DNA from 2 places in the Nakamurella alba genome. Region 1 is predicted to be linked to the other one. Evidence: riboswitches for the same ligand, from Rfam matches in the RefSeq annotation. Region 1 holds a riboswitch; the other holds the start of a gene.
What was found. Region 1 has a riboswitch for cyclic di-AMP ahead of GIS00_RS28665 (transglycosylase family protein). Riboswitches for the same ligand answer to the same signal wherever they lie in the genome.

Region 1 (7,529 bases):
TCTGGGACGCGAACATCGTCGGGGACGGCACCTACCGCACAGTCCGGCAGGAGTGGACCGGCACGCCCACCGAGAAGCCGACCGTCGTGGTCAGCGCCCGGACCGGCAGCAACGCCACCCTGAAGGTCAGCTGGAACGGCAGCACCGAGACCACCGGCTGGCGGGTGCTGTCCGGCTCGAACCCGCGGGCGCTGTCCGTCCTGGGATCCACCACTTCGAAGTCCGGGTTCGAGACCACGGTCACCGTCACGGGTGCCGGGCGTTACCTGGCGATCCAGGCCATGGACGGCGGCACCCCGATCTCCGGCGGCACCTCCGAGGTGATCAGCGGCGGCGGGGCGTACTTCGAGGACATCGCCACCACCGCGGTCAACGGCGTCGGCTACCAGCCGATCGTCGGTGACTTCGGCGGCGCCTCCGGCGACGACATCCTCTGGTACTCGCCGTCCGGCCAGGACTACCTGCACCTGTCCAACGGTGCCGGCGGGTTCACCTCCTACCCGGTGACCATCAACGGCAGCTACACCCCGGTGGTCGGCGACTTCGTCGGTGACCGCACCGAGGAGATCCTGTTCCGCCGCAACGGCAGTGGCACCGCGTTCATGTGGCGCTTCGACCGCGACGACCGGGTGTTCCAGAGCGCCTCGATCGACATCCCGTCGGTCGTGACCCAGGCGATCGTGATGGACAACCGTGCCGCCTACGGCGGGGGTCGCGACGAGATCCTGTACTACGCAGCGGGTGCGGCGCCGGACCGGGTGGACCGGTACAGCTGGAACGCCGGCCAGCCGCTGACCCGGGCCACCCGTGGCCTGAGCATCAACGGCACCTACACCCCGGTCACCGGTGACTTCGACGGCAACGGCCAGGGTGACGTGCTCTGGTACGCGCCGGGCGCCGAGCCGGACTCCATCTGGTTCACCAGCGGCAACTCGGGCGGGTCGACCGGCTACCGCACGGTGCCCGTCTCGATCAACGGCACCTACTCGGCCCGGGTCGGCAACTTCGACGGGGATCCGGATCGGGACGAGATCCTCTTCTACGCGCCGGGTGCCGCGGCGGACTCGGTCTGGAGCTTCGCGGCCAACGGCTCCTACCGGTCCACCGACGTCACGAACTCGGCGACCGGCGCCGCGTACGTCCTCGAGGGTCCGACCGATTCGGTGATGATCCGCAACGGTGGCGCTGCGCCGCAGATCTGGTCCTTCACCGGTGGCGTGTCGGCGGTCTCGCCGTCCGGCAACACCGGCAAGGCCGTCGGCTACATCCCGCTCATCGGCGCGTTCATCGGTGCCGGCGACATCTCGTCGGTGTTCTGGTACGGACCGGGCTCCGCCGCCGAGCGGATGTACATCTCGCCGAACGCGCGTGGTGCAGCTCTCGGCTGACCACGCACCAGCACGACCCGGAGGGCCGGTCCGCATCCCGCGGGCCGGCCCTCCGGCGTTCCTGACGTCGGTCGGCGGCTCCGTCCGGTAGGTGCGGGACGCCGTGCGAGTGCGGGACGTCGTGCGAGTGCGGGACGTCGTGCGAGTGCAGGCCGCCCGGGGAATGCCCGACGCCCGGCCGAGTGCCGGGGAAGGTCAGGAGGCAGTGACGCGAGTGTCGTAGAGAGCGAGCTCCGTGGCGTCCGGAGCCTCGAAAACTGCTTTCCAGGCGGCGATCTCGTCCCGGGAGATGGGGCCCGTGGTCCCGGACCCCTGCACCGAGCCACCCTTGGAACGGAATGCCAGCCGTCGCTCGAGTTCGGCGATCGGCACGTCGAGATAGCGCAGCTCCACCTGGGCGCCGAGCTGCCGCGCCCGCTCGCGGAACTGGTCCCGCTCGCGACGCCGCCAGAACCCGGATTCCAGGATCACGCTGGTGCCGATCCGCAGCAGTGCCTGCGCCATCTGCCACTGGAGCGACTCGACCCGCTCGCGGGCGGTCGGCAGCTGCGAGGGCATGCCGAGGTTGTGCAGCCACTCGTCAGGGCTGAGCCGGATCGCCGGCAGTTCGCGGGCCAGCCGGAGCGCCACGGTGGTCTTGCCCGATCCCGGCAGTCCGCAGATCAGCACCAGCCGTGCCATCCCGCCGCTCCCTCCAGGTCCGGGCCGCCCTGGCCCCACCTGCGTGAGGGTATCCATCGGCGGCGTCCGGGCTGGTCACCGGGGGTGGCAGCGGCCCCGAGGATGTGCAGGGAGATGCCGTGACCTGAGGCGGAAAGATCGACGTGAGCCATTCCTGTGCGCATCCGACAACACTGCGCCGACCGGGTGAAAATTGATTCGCCGTGCACAGCAGATTCGCCCGGAAAATATGACCGATTCACCACGTGCAATCAGCGGAAAGTCGGCCGTGATCATCCGAGATCGCTTCGTGATAGAACTGTGATGTCTGATTTGTCCGACTGGCGCCATTACCGTCCATCCGTACCGTAGAGGGCGGACGACGGGTCAGGCGCCACGCCACCCCGGCACCGCCACCGGCCACGACGTCCTGACCTGCAACTCCGGGACCTGCTCGCGCCGAGCGCTGTCCACCAAGGATCCGGAGAACTCTGGAACGAAAGGCGCGGACAGCGGCGGGGGACCCAACTTCCGGCGGTCGAGCGGTATCCGATCGTCTTGGGGTGAAACCGGTTCCGGCCGGTCGGGCAACTCCCAGGGAACTTCTCGTTCCGTGTGCCCGAACCCGACAGCTCACCTCGTAGGCGCAGCACAGGGAGGCACATCACATGACCCGTTACGTCGGACGCCACCGCAAGCCGTCGAACACCCGCACCATCATGCTGCGGACGGTGGCCGTCGGCGCCATCGCCGGAGCCCCCGCCCTCGCCCTCGCCGGCACGGCCTCGGCCGCCCCGGACTCCACCTGGGATGCCGTCGCCCAGTGCGAGAGCAGCGGCGACTGGCACATCAACACCGGGAACGGCTACTACGGCGGCCTGCAGTTCCTGCCCTCCACCTGGGAGGCCTTCGGCGGCCTCGAGTACGCCGAGCGTGCCGACCTGGCCACCCGTGAGCAGCAGATCGCCATCGCCGAGCGCACGCTCGCCGGCCAGGGCTGGGGCGCCTGGGCCTGCGCGTCGATGGTCGGTGCCAGCGGCGGGGTCGACCTGCGCGACGTGCCCGCCGACTCGAGCGACGCCCCGGCGGAGGAGGCTGTCGAGGACACCTCCGAGAACGCCACCGAGGCCGCCGTCGAGCAGGCCCCGCAGCAGGACGGGAGCAACGAGGCGCAGGAGGAGGCCCGCAACGACGAGCCCGCCGCCGCCCCGCAGCAGAGCGCGGGTGCCGGTGAGTACACCGTGCAGTCCGGTGACACCCTGTCGAAGATCGCCGCCGACCAGGGCGTCGACGGCGGCTGGAAGGCGCTGTTCGACGCGAACAGCGACACCATCTCCGACGCGGACCTCATCTACCCGGGTCAGGTGCTCAGCCTGGGCTGATGCACGTCCCAGGCCTGCGTGATGCGCCGGGTACCCGCACGGGTGCCCGGCGCATCGCGTTTCCGAGGCGGCCCCGGCCTTCCGGCTCGGGTCGGCCCTGTGAGGGCGGTGACGGCGGGATCTGCTCCTGGGATCGTCCGTCGGCCCGCCGGCGACGTCGCAGTTGACTCGGTCGTGCGGATTCGGTCCTGCGCGGGGCAGCGGTCAGGATGGTCGGGTGAGTTCGTTCCGCGTCACCCACCGTCTGCCCGGCCGGCTCGGGCGGGCCGGCGTGCTGAGCACCCCGCACGGGGACATCCGCACCCCGGCCTTCATCGCCGTCGGCACCAAGGCGACGGTGAAGGCCGTGCTGCCGGAGTCGATGGCGGATCTCGGCGCGCAGGCGGTGCTCGCCAACGCCTATCACCTCTACCTGCAGCCCGGTCCGGACCTGGTGGAGGCACACGGCGGGCTCGGCCCGTTCATGCACTGGCCCGGCCCCACCTTCACCGACAGTGGCGGGTTCCAGGTGCTGTCCCTGGGCGCCGGGTTCAAGAAGGTGCTGGCGATGAACGTGGACGGCCTGCAGTCCGACGACGTCATCGCCGCCGGGAAGACCCGGCTGGCGCACGTCGACGACGACGGGGTGACCTTCAAGTCGCACCTGGACGGATCCCGGCACCGGTTCACCCCGGAGATCTCGATGGGCATCCAGCACCGGCTGGGCGCGGACATCATCTTCGCCTTCGACGAGTGCACCACCCTGATGAACACCCGCGAGTACCAGGAACGGTCCGTCGAGCGGACCCGGCTCTGGGCCCGGCGCTGCCTCGACGAGCACGACCGGTTGACCACCGAGCGGGTCGGAAAGCCCTACCAGCAGCTGTTCGGGGTGATCCAGGGCGCCCAGTACGAGGACCTGCGGCGGCAGGCGGTCCGTGGACTCCTCGAGCTCGGCGAGCACGGCCGGCCGTTCGACGGGTTCGGCATCGGCGGGGCGCTGGAGAAGGACAACCTGGGCACGATCATCGGCTGGTGCTGCGAGGAGATCCCGGAGGACATGCCGCGGCACCTGCTCGGCATCTCCGAGCCGGACGACATCTTCACCGCGGTGGAGAACGGCGCCGACACCTTCGACTGCGTCTCGCCGTCGCGGGTGGCCCGCAACGCCTCGATCTACTCGCCGGACGGCCGCTACAACCTGATGGGCGCCCGCTACCGCCACGACATGGGCCCGCTCGGCGAGGACTGCGACTGCTACACCTGCACCCACTACACGCGGGCCTACGTCTTCCACCTGTTCAAGGCGAAGGAGATGCTGGCCTCCACCCTCGCGACCATCCACAACGAGCGGTTCGTGGTGCGGCTGGTGGACCGGATCCGCGACTCGTTCGCCGACGGCAGCTACGAGTCGGTGAAGGCTGAGTTCCTCGGCCGCTACTACGCCAAGCGCTGACGGCCGGCCGGTTCATGCCTGCGCCCGCTCCGGTGAGAACCGGTGCGGGCACAGGGCTTCGGTGAAGTTGGACGGCTCCCCGCGCCGGGATGGGGGACGGGGCGGGGCGCCGTGAGAACCACTCTGGTGTGCCGACCTGGGACCACCCGGAGGTCTGTCTGTGAGAACGGCATGTGCCCCCGATCACCTCGCGACGGGCGGATGTCACCCGCCCGGGATCAACGGCCGGTGGACTCCAGCTCGCGCAGCGCCTCGGCGTAGGTGGGCTCGCGCTTCTTGATCGCGGCGATCACCCGGTAGGTGATCGGCAGCAGGATGATCTCCACCGCGGTCTTGTAGGCGAACCCGATCAGCGTGTAGTTGAGCAGGTCGCCGGGCGAGGTGATGCCGATGACCGGGCCGGCGATCAGGCAGAAGATCAGGGTGTCGCCGAACTCGCCGACCACCGTCGACCCGATCAGCCGGGCCCACAGGTGCTTCTCCTTCGTCTTCTCCTTGATCTTCACCAGCACGTAGGAGTTGAGGAACTCGCCGACCAGGTAGCCGGCGACGCTGGCCAACAGGATCTGCGGCACCACGCCGAGGATGCGGGCGAACGCGTCCTGGCCGTCGAAACCGGGCGCGGACGGCGAGATCGTGACCAGCCAGAAGGTGAGGCTGGCCAGCAGCGACATCAGGAAGCCGAGCAGGATCGCCCGCCTCGTGGCCTTGAGGCCGTACACCTCGGACAGCACGTCGCCGAGCACGTAGGTCAGCGGGAAGAGGAAGACGCCGCCGTCGGTCAGGAACGGCCCGAACTCGATGCCCTTGGTGGCGGCGATGTTCGACAGCAGCAGCAAACAGCAGAAGAGGGTCACCAGCACCGGGTAGATGCCGAGCCCGGTGCGGGCGAAGGCGGCGCGCGGCGCCGCGGGGGCAGGGTTTGTCACGGGGGCACATTCAACCAGGTGAGGCGGCCCGGACGAACCGGCCGCGATCTGGTGCGGGTCAACCGAGGCAGGTGGGATCGACGATCCACGGCCCGGTCGGCAGCTGCTCCGGGTCGAACCGTTGCAGGAGTGCAGCGGTGTCGACGCTCTCGCCGGAGGCGGCCAGCCGCAGGCTCTCCGCGATCAGGCCGAGCACCCGGCCTGCCGGGATCCCGCGGTCCGTCAGCTCCTCGAGCGTGACCGCGCCGTCCCGCTTCGCCAGCCGGGCACCGGCCGGGTTCAGCGCCAGCGGGACGTGGACGTACTCCGGGGCGGCGAGCCCGAGCAGATGGCCGAGGTAGGCCTGGCGCGGGGTGGAGGGCAGCAGGTCGTCGCCGCGCACCACCTGGTCGATCCCGGCCGCGGCGTCGTCGACCACCACTGCCAGGTTGTAGGCGACCACCCCGTCGCCGCGGCGCAGCACCAGGTCGTCCACCACCCCGGTGTACGGCCCGAGCAGTCGGTCCTTCATCGTCCACTCCTGCACCTCCGCCCGCAGCCGCAGCGCGGGCGGCCGACCGGTGGCCCGGCGTTCCGACTGCTCGGCGGCGCTGAGGTCCCGGCAGGTCCCCGGATAGGAGCCGGGCGCGGCGTGCGGCGCCGAGGGTGCCTCCTGGATCTCCCGGCGGGTGCACCAGCACTCGTAGACCAGGCCGCCGGCGCGCAGCCGGTCGATCGCCGCCAGGTGACCGGCGGCGAGCTCCGACTGGACCACCACCGGTCCGTCCCAGGTCAGGCCCAGGGCGGCGAGCTCCGCGAGCTGGCGGTCCGCCGAGCCGGCGCGGGCCCGGTCCAGGTCCTCGATCCGCACCAGGAACCGGCGGCCGGACGACCGGGCGAAGAGCCAGGCGAGCAGTGCCGTCCGCAGGTTCCCGACGTGCAGGTCGCCCGACGGGCTGGGGGCGAACCGCCCGGCACCGTGCTGGTGACGATCGACGGTCGTTGCGGAGGACACGGCGTCCATCCTGCCGGGTGGCCTGGTAGCCGGTGACGACCCGGCGACGAACCGGGAGAGAGGACGGACCGGGTCTCCTCGCCGGTCCGGTGCGGCCGGACCACAGGCGGGTATCAGGACGGCGGCGGCGCCGTCGTGTGCTGCGTCGGGACGAAGGAGGACCGGGATGACACATCCGGCGGAGTTGGTCGGCTCGTGGGTGCACGCCCACGAGGAGGACCACGACGGACTGCAGGTGTACCGGCCGGCCGGCACCCCGCTGCCACCGTCCCGCGGACGTTCCTCCTTCACGTTGCTCGCCGACGGCGGTGCCGCCCTCGGGTCCCCGGGACCCGACGACAGGGGCGCCACCGCGGACGGCACCTGGTCGCTGACCGGGTCCGTCCTCGCCGTCCGCACCCCCGGGGTGGAGCTGGACCTCGACGTGGTGACCACCGCGCCGGACCGGTTGGACGTGCGGCGCTCCCGCTGACCTGATCCCACTCTTCGCCACCGCTCGGGCACCCGCCCGCGCGGGCGATCCGTGGCGCCCCCACCCGTCCACAGGAGGACGACATGCCCCCGAAGTCCCGCGGCCCCGCCGCGTCCGACGTCGCCCGCCCGACCCGCCGGGTCTGCGGCACCGACGAGGTGAACGAACGCCTGCTGCGCACCCGACCGGGATACCTGCAGGCGCGCAACGAGATCGAGAACCGCACCGCTCGGGTGCTGACCACCGGCGCCGCCCTGCGCACCGGCTGC
Region 2 (7,529 bases), on a different contig from region 1:
CGGGCGTGCTGATGTACTACCGGTGGTGCTCGCCGGGTAACGGTGCGCAGTGATGAACCGCTGGACGTGGCGAGCGTGGGTCCCCACCCACCGGAAGTGAGGCGCAGGCATGAGCACCCCCGAGGTCACCCCCGTCGGACCCGGCCCCGGCACCGACGAGCCGGACCAGGAACCGACGATCTTCGTGCTCTTCGGGGCGACCGGCGATCTCGCGCACCGGATGGTGCTGCCGGCCTACTACGAGCTCTACCGGCGCGGCCTGATGCCGGCGCACTGGGTGCTGATCGGCAACGGTCGCGGGGACGTGTCGCACGAGGACTTCCAGGGCGACGTGCGCGGAGCGGTCGAGGGCACCGGGGTGCAGCTCGACGAGCAGGAGTGGTCGGCCTTCGCCGGCCGGTTGCGTTTCGCGGGAGGCGGTTTCGACGACACCGACCCGGGCAGCCTGCTCGACGTCATCGACACCGTCCGCCACCAGGTCGGCGACAATGCCCGCTACATCCACTATCTCGCGGTGCCGCCGGTGGCATTCGGTCCGCTGACCGACGGGCTCAAGGCGCACGACCTGCTCACCCGGGCCAGGGTCGTCTACGAGAAGCCCTACGGCACATCACCGCAGAGCTTCCAGGAGCTCGACGACCGGGTGCACGCCGCGATGGACGAGAGCCAGGTCTACCGGATCGATCATTTCCTCGGCAAGGAGGCGACGCAGGACCTGCACGTGCTGCGGTTCGCCAACACCCTGGTGGCGTCCATCTGGAACAACCGGCACGTGGCGCAGGTGCAGATCGACGTCCCGGAGACCCTCGACGTCGCCGACCGCGCCGCCTTCTACGACGCGACCGGGGCGTTCCGCGACATGGTGGCCACGCACCTGTTCCAGGTCGCGGCCGAGATCGCCATGGAGCCACCGGTCTCGTTCTCCGCGGCGGACCTGCAGGATGCGCGTGAGTCGGTCATCGCGGCATTCCGGCCGCTCCGGTCCGAGGACGTGGTGTTCGGTCAGGTCGAGGGCTACCTGGACCTGCCGGAGGTGCGGGAGGGGTCGACCACCGAGACCTATGCCGCCGCCCGGCTGTGGGTCGACACCGACCGCTGGCGCGACGTCCCGTTCGTGCTGCGCAGCGGCAAGCAGCTGGCGAAGTCGGAGCAACGGGTCACGTTGATCCTCAAGGAGCCGGACGGGCCGCTGGACGGGGTCCCGCTGCACGCCGGCGAGCTGAGCTTCTCCCTCGCCGGCGACGGGGAGATCGAGCTGTCGCTCGTGCTGAAGAAGCCCGGGCCCGGGCTGGACACCGTCCGCCAGACCATGCGGCTGTCGCTGGACGACGTGCCCGACTCGGACCCGCTGCCGCCCTATGTCGCACTGCTGCACGACGTGACCTTGGGCGACCGCAGCCTCTTCACCACCGGTGCCGGGCTCGAGCAGGCGTGGCGGGCCGCGGCGCCGATCATCGATGCCCCGCCGACGCCGATCCGCTACGCCGTCGGCAGCGACGGTCCGGCCGAAGGTGATGCGCTCACCGACGGGATCGGTTGGGTGGCAGCGCAGTTCGACAGCTGAGCTGCCCCCGGGCCGGGTGGTCCGGCGCCAGGCAACCTGCGGCCGGGCCGTTGCATGCCGGCGATGCAGGCGGTGAGCCCGCACCGGGCGGGCGGTGCCTGTCGGATCGTCGACGGGGATCCGACGTCCGGTGCACTGCTGGTCGGCGCCGCCGAGGCCTATCCTCGGCAGGATGGACCGGCGGCGCATCGGGGTGACCGTGGTGGCACTCGTGCTGCTCGCCGCGCTGGTGGTCCCCGGGGTGCTCGGCCGTCGGGTGCAGGGCACGGCGACTCTCGCACCGCCCGCGCCGCGGCCGGCCGCCGGTCAGTGCCTGCTCGACCTGTCGCCGAGCGGCCGGCAGCCGTACCCGTCGGCGCGGGTGGGACCGTGCGACGGCGGCCAGATCGGCGAGATCGTCGGTGTGCACGACATCTCGGTCGACCCGCTGCCGTGCTGGGCCGATCTCACCGGCTATCTCGGACTGCCGGCCAGCGTGTACCGGGTCGACGGGTGGGTGGTGCGGCTGGCCGCCGGGACCGTGGTGTTCGGGCCGGATCCCGGCCAGCGCGCCGCGGGGCAGCGCTGGGTCGGCTGCGCGGTCCGCCCGCCGGCGTCGACGTCGCAGACGCTGCGCTACTCCGGGTCGGTGCGGAACGCCTTCGCCGGCGGGCGGCCGCCGTCGCCGTTCGCACTCTGCGCCGCCTCGGCCGAGGACCTGCTGGAGTCGGGCACCATCAGCTGCGCCGTCCCGCACGGGTTGGAGACGCTCGGCAACCGGTCGACCGCCGACGAGGCCGTCACCCAGGCGGTGCTGGACGCGGACTGCCTGGCACTGGCCCGGATCCTCACCGTCGCAGACGACCCGACCCGTGGCGGGCAGCTCGAGATCAGAGCGCTGGCCTACGGTTTCGGCGGCGCCGATCGCCCGGAGCAGGGTCTGACGCACAGCCGCAACTCGCTGGCCACCTGCGTGGTGACCCCGGCCGATCCGGGACGGCGGCTCGGCGGCACGGTGCTGGGCCTCGGGGGCTCGGCCGTGCCCTGGGTGGAATGAGCGGCGGACTCAGGACCCCTGCCGCTCGATCCGCTCCACCTCGCGTTCGGCCTTCTGCACGGCTGCGCCGGCCCGGGCCAGCAGCTTCCGGTGGTCGGTCATCTCGGACTTCAGCGTCGCCAGACGCTTCTCCAGCACGGTGATCTCGAGCTGGGCGTCATCCAGGGCGGAAGTGGCGGTCTGCTCCGCGGCCCGCGCCTTCTCCAGCGTCTCGGTCGCGGATGCCAAGCGTGCCTTGTGCCTGCCGACCCGGTCGGCCTCCTGTGCCGCGGCCACCCGCTCCCGTTCGCGTGCGGCGACGCCGCGCCGCCGGTGGTCCTCGGCGGCGCGATCCGCCTTGCGCTGCTTGCGGTCCCGGTCCTGCTGCACCGACGGGCCCGGTGTGTCGGCACCGCCCCGGATCAGGGTGAGCTGCGGGGAGATGTCGGGGCCGAAGCCGTCCCAGCTGCCGGGGCGCTGCAGGGTGCCGGTGCGCAGGCCGGTGGCGAGCTGGTCGTCGCCGAGCGCGCCGTTCAGCGTGGTGCCGATCTCGTCGCGGACCGCCGGCGTGGCGTCGGGCCAGTCGGCCGCCTCCACCGCCAGGCCGATGAGCTCTGCGACCAACTCGCGGCGGCGGGCACCCAGCTCGCGCAGCAGCGGCCCGTCGGCGGAGCGTTGCGCACTGCGCAGCTCCTGACCGAGCTGCAGGAGATCGTCGATCGCATCAGGAGCCGTGCGGGCCAACAGGTTCAGTGCATGTGCAGGGCGAGTCGGCTTGCGCAGCGCGGCGATCGCGGTGGCCGCCTCCCGATCTTTCGACGTCCGGGCATCTTTCGCCAATTCGGTACGTAACGGCAGGAATCGGTCGAGCGGTGCCGCATACAGCTGCTGCACCGCTTCGGCAACCCGGTCGTCCGTCACACCGAACATTCTGCCGCGCGGCGCCTCCGCTGGGTACGGTGCGACCCATGGCCGTGGGACCGGGGCGTCGCACGGGGTGGACCGTGCCGCTGGTGCTGCTGGGTGTCGTGCTCGCAGCGTGCACCTCGGGGGCCACCCCGGCCGCTGTGCAACCGCCGGCCGCCGGCACCCCATCGCCGTCGGCGCCGTCCCCGACACCCGGGTCCAGCAGCCCGGGCAGCGCGTCGGAGGTGACCCCCGTCCCCACCCCGACCCCGTCCGGCCGGGGTGGAGTCGAGGTGCGCACCCTGGTGTCCGGCCTCGACATCCCGTGGGACGTCACGTTCACCCCCGACGGGACGATGTTGTTCGACGAACGCGGGGGAGGGTTCTCGGCGCTGCGCCCGGACGGCGAACTGGTGCGGATCGAGGCGGACCTGTCCGACCTCTGGGTGGCGGGCGAGACCGGGCTGATGGGCATGGTCGTCGATCCGAGCTTCGCGTCGAACCGGACCGTCTACACCTGCATGGGACACCTCGGCGGGGTGCGGGACGTCCGGGTGGTCGCGTGGACCCTCGATGCCGGCTACACCCGGGCGGTGCGGGTGCCGGATCCGGTGGTCACCGGGATCGACATCACCACCGGACGGCACGGCGGCTGCCGACTGCGGTTCGACCAACGGGGCACGTTGGTGATCGGCACCGGCGACGCGGCGGTCGGCAGTCACCCGCAGGACCTCGGCGCCCTCAACGGCAAGATCCTGCGGGTCACCACCTCCGGGGCGCCGGCGCCGGACAACCCGTTCCTCGAGTCGGACGACCCGGCCACCCGCCTGGTCTTCAGCTACGGCCACCGGAACGTGCAGGGACTCGCGCTGCGGCCGGGAACCGGGCAGGTCTGGACGGTGGAGCACGGCGCCGGTGTCGAGGACGAGATCAACGCCCCGGTCTCCGGCGGCAACTTCGGGTACGACCCGGTCCCGGTCGACGGGCCCGGCTACGACGAATCGGTACCGATGACCGACCCGGCCCTGGGTCAGGTGCAGGAGGCGGTCGCGACCAGCGGCGCCACGACGGCGGGTTGGTCCGGTGCGACGTGGATCGACGGACCGCAGTGGGGTGAGCTCGACGGCGCGCTGGCCGTCGCGGCACTGGGCGGCGAGTCGCTGCAGGTCTTCCGGATCGACCGCGCCGGGGCGGTCCGCGGGACCTCGACCATCGCCGAGCTGTCCGGCACCCATGGCCGGCTGCGCACCGTGCAGAGCGGCCCGGACGGGGCGCTGTACGTCACGACCTCCAACGGGGGCGGACGGGACGAGATCCTCCGGGTCGCACCGGCGGCCTGATCCGGCCCCGCCGTTCGCCGACCTGTCGGGCACTCTTCTCGGGACCGGCCACCACCTCAGGGTGACGAGGCGCGGATCGTGGATCAGGAAGTCGACCCGGTCGGCGCAACGAAACCCGCCCGGCGCAACGCTGCGGCGTCGATGCGGTCGGGTGGGTGCGGCCGACGGCCTTGTCGCTGTGTGATCGGTGTGAACCATCAGCTCCGAAGTGGACCTGGGGGTGTCCGATAGGCCATTCTTGGTCCGAATCGTGCGCCGTGGGTCCTCCGGCGCTCCTGCCCGGGTCCGGGAGTCGACAGCCGCAGCTGACAGCCGCTACACAGTTGAGACCTCAGCTAGACACATCAGTGTCCGTCTCGTAATCTGACCGAGACCTTCAGTTGGATCGCCGGTCGGGGATCGGGAGGTCACCGCCGAGTCGACGCCGTCGGGGAGTCGAGCCGGGAACCCAAGGTTCCACTGGGGTGAATCCCCTGAGCTACGCGCCTTCGCGGAGGTCGGGGGTAGGGCCACTTCCTGGCCCGAATCCGTCAGCTAACCCGGTAGGCGGCAAGGAAGAAGGGTTTCGCCGTCTTGGCGACACATGCATCGACGCCGGAACTTCGGCGCCGCCCGCGAGGTCTGCGGGCACTTGCTCTGGGCGTGGCCGCGACAACGCTGTTCGGGCTGATCGGCGCGCTGCCGGCCGCCGCGGACCCGGTCGGCACCGACGAGCCGGGCACCGCCTCCGAGGCGAAGACGGCCTGGGAGGAGTCGCAGCGCCAGGCCGAGATCTCCGCCGAGGCGCTCAACGGCGCGAAGCAGGCCAAGGCCGACGCGGACGCCGCCTCGAAGAAGGCCGCCGCCGCCCAGGTCGCCGCCGAGAAGGCCGCCGGCACCGCGAAGACCACCGCCGAGAAGGCCGCCGCAACCGCCAAGAGCTACCAGTCGGATCTCGACCAGTTCGCCAGCGCCACCTTCCGCGGCGCGCGGACCGGGACGATGAGCCTGCTGCTCACCGCCGACTCCGCCGAGGACTTCCTCGACCAGGCCACCGCCGTCGAGCGGGTCGCCGCCGACACCCACGCCACGATGGACACCGCGCTGCAGGCGAAGGCCGACGCCGCGACCGAGTCCACCAAGGCCGCGTCCGCCGCGGTGACCGCGACCCAGGCCGCGACCGAGGCGGCCACCGCCGCCGAGGCCGCCACCAAGGCCGAGACCGAGGCCGCCGCCAAGAAGACCGCCATGGACACTGCGGTCTCCGACGCCAAGGCCCTCTACGACAAGCTGTCGGAGGAGGAGCGGCTGGCCGCGGAGCGTGCCGCCGAGCAGGCCCGTCGGGAGTCCGAGGCCCGGGCCGCCGCGCTTGCCGCGCAGCAGGCCGCCGCCGAGGAGGCCGCCGCCCGCGAAGCCGCCGCTGCTGCCGCCGCCGCGCCGTCCACCAGCGCCGCGGCCGAGGCCGACACCCTGGTGGCGCCGGCCTCCGAGGCGCCTGTCTCCGAGGCGGCCCCGCCCGCCGAAGAACCGGCGCCCACCACCGAGGCGGCCGCCCCGCCGGCCGTGTCCGGTGGCGACCAGCTCGGCCAGATCGCCGCGCAGGCGGCGCTGACCAAGGTCGGCGCCGGCTACTGCTACGCCTGTGACGGCCCGGACGCCTTCGACTGCTCGGGTCTGACCACCTGGGCGTGGGGCCAGGCCGGCATCGGGATCCCGCGGGCCAGCTACCTGCAGGCCGAGCTGCCGTCGGTGCCGCTGGACCAGCTGCAGCCCGGTGACCTGGTCACCTACTACAGCCCGGTGAGCCACGTCGCGATCTACGTCGGCGACGGCATGGTCGTCAGCGCCGCCACCTACAGCGTCGGTGTCGTGCTGGTGCCGGTCGACGGTGCGGGCCCGAACCCGACCGGACACCGCGTCCCGCGCTGATCCTCACTGCTTCTCGAAGAGCCCGCCCCTGATCCGGGGCGGGCTCTTCGGCGTTGTGGGCATGTGTTCCGCCGCCGGGGGGCCGGCGCCGGCTGATCCGGCGGGCCGACTGTGCGGCTGGCGGGCCGGGTCGGGGACCGTTTCACCTCGCCCACCGGTGGAAAGGTGGGCCCGCGATTCCTGCGGGCACGTCGGCGTGGGCCCCCGGGGATGTACCAGCGGGAGAGTCGCCTGATGTCGCGCACCTGCTCCGCCCGAGTGGCCCCGGGCTCGGGATCAGGGACCGTTTCCACCGCCCACCGATGGAAACGGTCCCGGATTCTCCCGGGACTGGATGCCGGCCCCCGGGTCAGGGACCAGCGGGAACCGGCCGGATCTCGGACCGGATCGACGGCGGAGCGGAGGGAGCGACATCCGGCGGCCGGCACCCGACCGGTGACGGCGCGCGGACGACCTGGCGGATCCGCCGGTGCCCGCACACACGAAAGTCCGGGGCGTTCCAGCGGGAACGCCCCGGACGAGCCGACCGGACAGGGCCGGCAGGACCGACGAAGGTCAGCGGGTGACGAGGACCACGATCAGCGCGGCGCAGGCGACGAGCGCGCAGATGATGACCGGCCAGGCCCAGCCCGGCATCCCGTTCCGTACCGGCTCCTCCTCCTCGACGAACCGACGGAACATCTGGGTGTCGGCGATGGATCCCTCGTCACGGGGGTGTTCAGGGCTGGTCATGGCTCCCATGAAACACCAAGGAGCGGAAATCCTCGCCGTCCGCGCGGGTGGATGTGAACAGTCC

Region 2: linked by a shared signal. The riboswitch ahead of GIS00_RS29010 (C40 family peptidase) and the one ahead of GIS00_RS28665 (transglycosylase family protein) in region 1 are both predicted to bind cyclic di-AMP.

What each region holds. Positions count from the first base shown of each region.
Region 1 covers NZ_WLYK01000006.1:147,189-154,717, reverse strand. The annotation lists gene GIS00_RS15865 (arylsulfotransferase family protein) at 1-1,388, shown strand, start outside; gene GIS00_RS15860 (AAA family ATPase) at 1,584-2,069, opposite strand; cyclic di-AMP (ydaO/yuaA leader) riboswitch at 2,536-2,710, shown strand; gene GIS00_RS28665 (transglycosylase family protein) at 2,768-3,430, shown strand; gene tgt (tRNA guanosine(34) transglycosylase Tgt) at 3,648-4,865, shown strand; gene GIS00_RS15845 (queuosine precursor transporter) at 5,084-5,812, opposite strand; gene gluQRS (tRNA glutamyl-Q(34) synthetase GluQRS) at 5,853-6,788, opposite strand; gene GIS00_RS15835 (hypothetical protein) at 6,955-7,260, shown strand; gene GIS00_RS27750 (zinc metalloprotease) at 7,344-7,529, shown strand, end outside.
Region 2 covers NZ_WLYK01000005.1:673,944-681,472, forward strand. The annotation lists gene GIS00_RS15090 (hypothetical protein) at 1-87, opposite strand, end outside; gene GIS00_RS15095 (glucose-6-phosphate dehydrogenase) at 110-1,564, shown strand; gene GIS00_RS15100 (hypothetical protein) at 1,737-2,600, shown strand; gene GIS00_RS15105 (hypothetical protein) at 2,610-3,500, opposite strand; gene GIS00_RS15110 (PQQ-dependent sugar dehydrogenase) at 3,548-4,825, shown strand; cyclic di-AMP (ydaO/yuaA leader) riboswitch at 5,227-5,389, shown strand; gene GIS00_RS29010 (C40 family peptidase) at 5,468-6,733, shown strand; gene GIS00_RS15120 (hypothetical protein) at 7,289-7,465, opposite strand.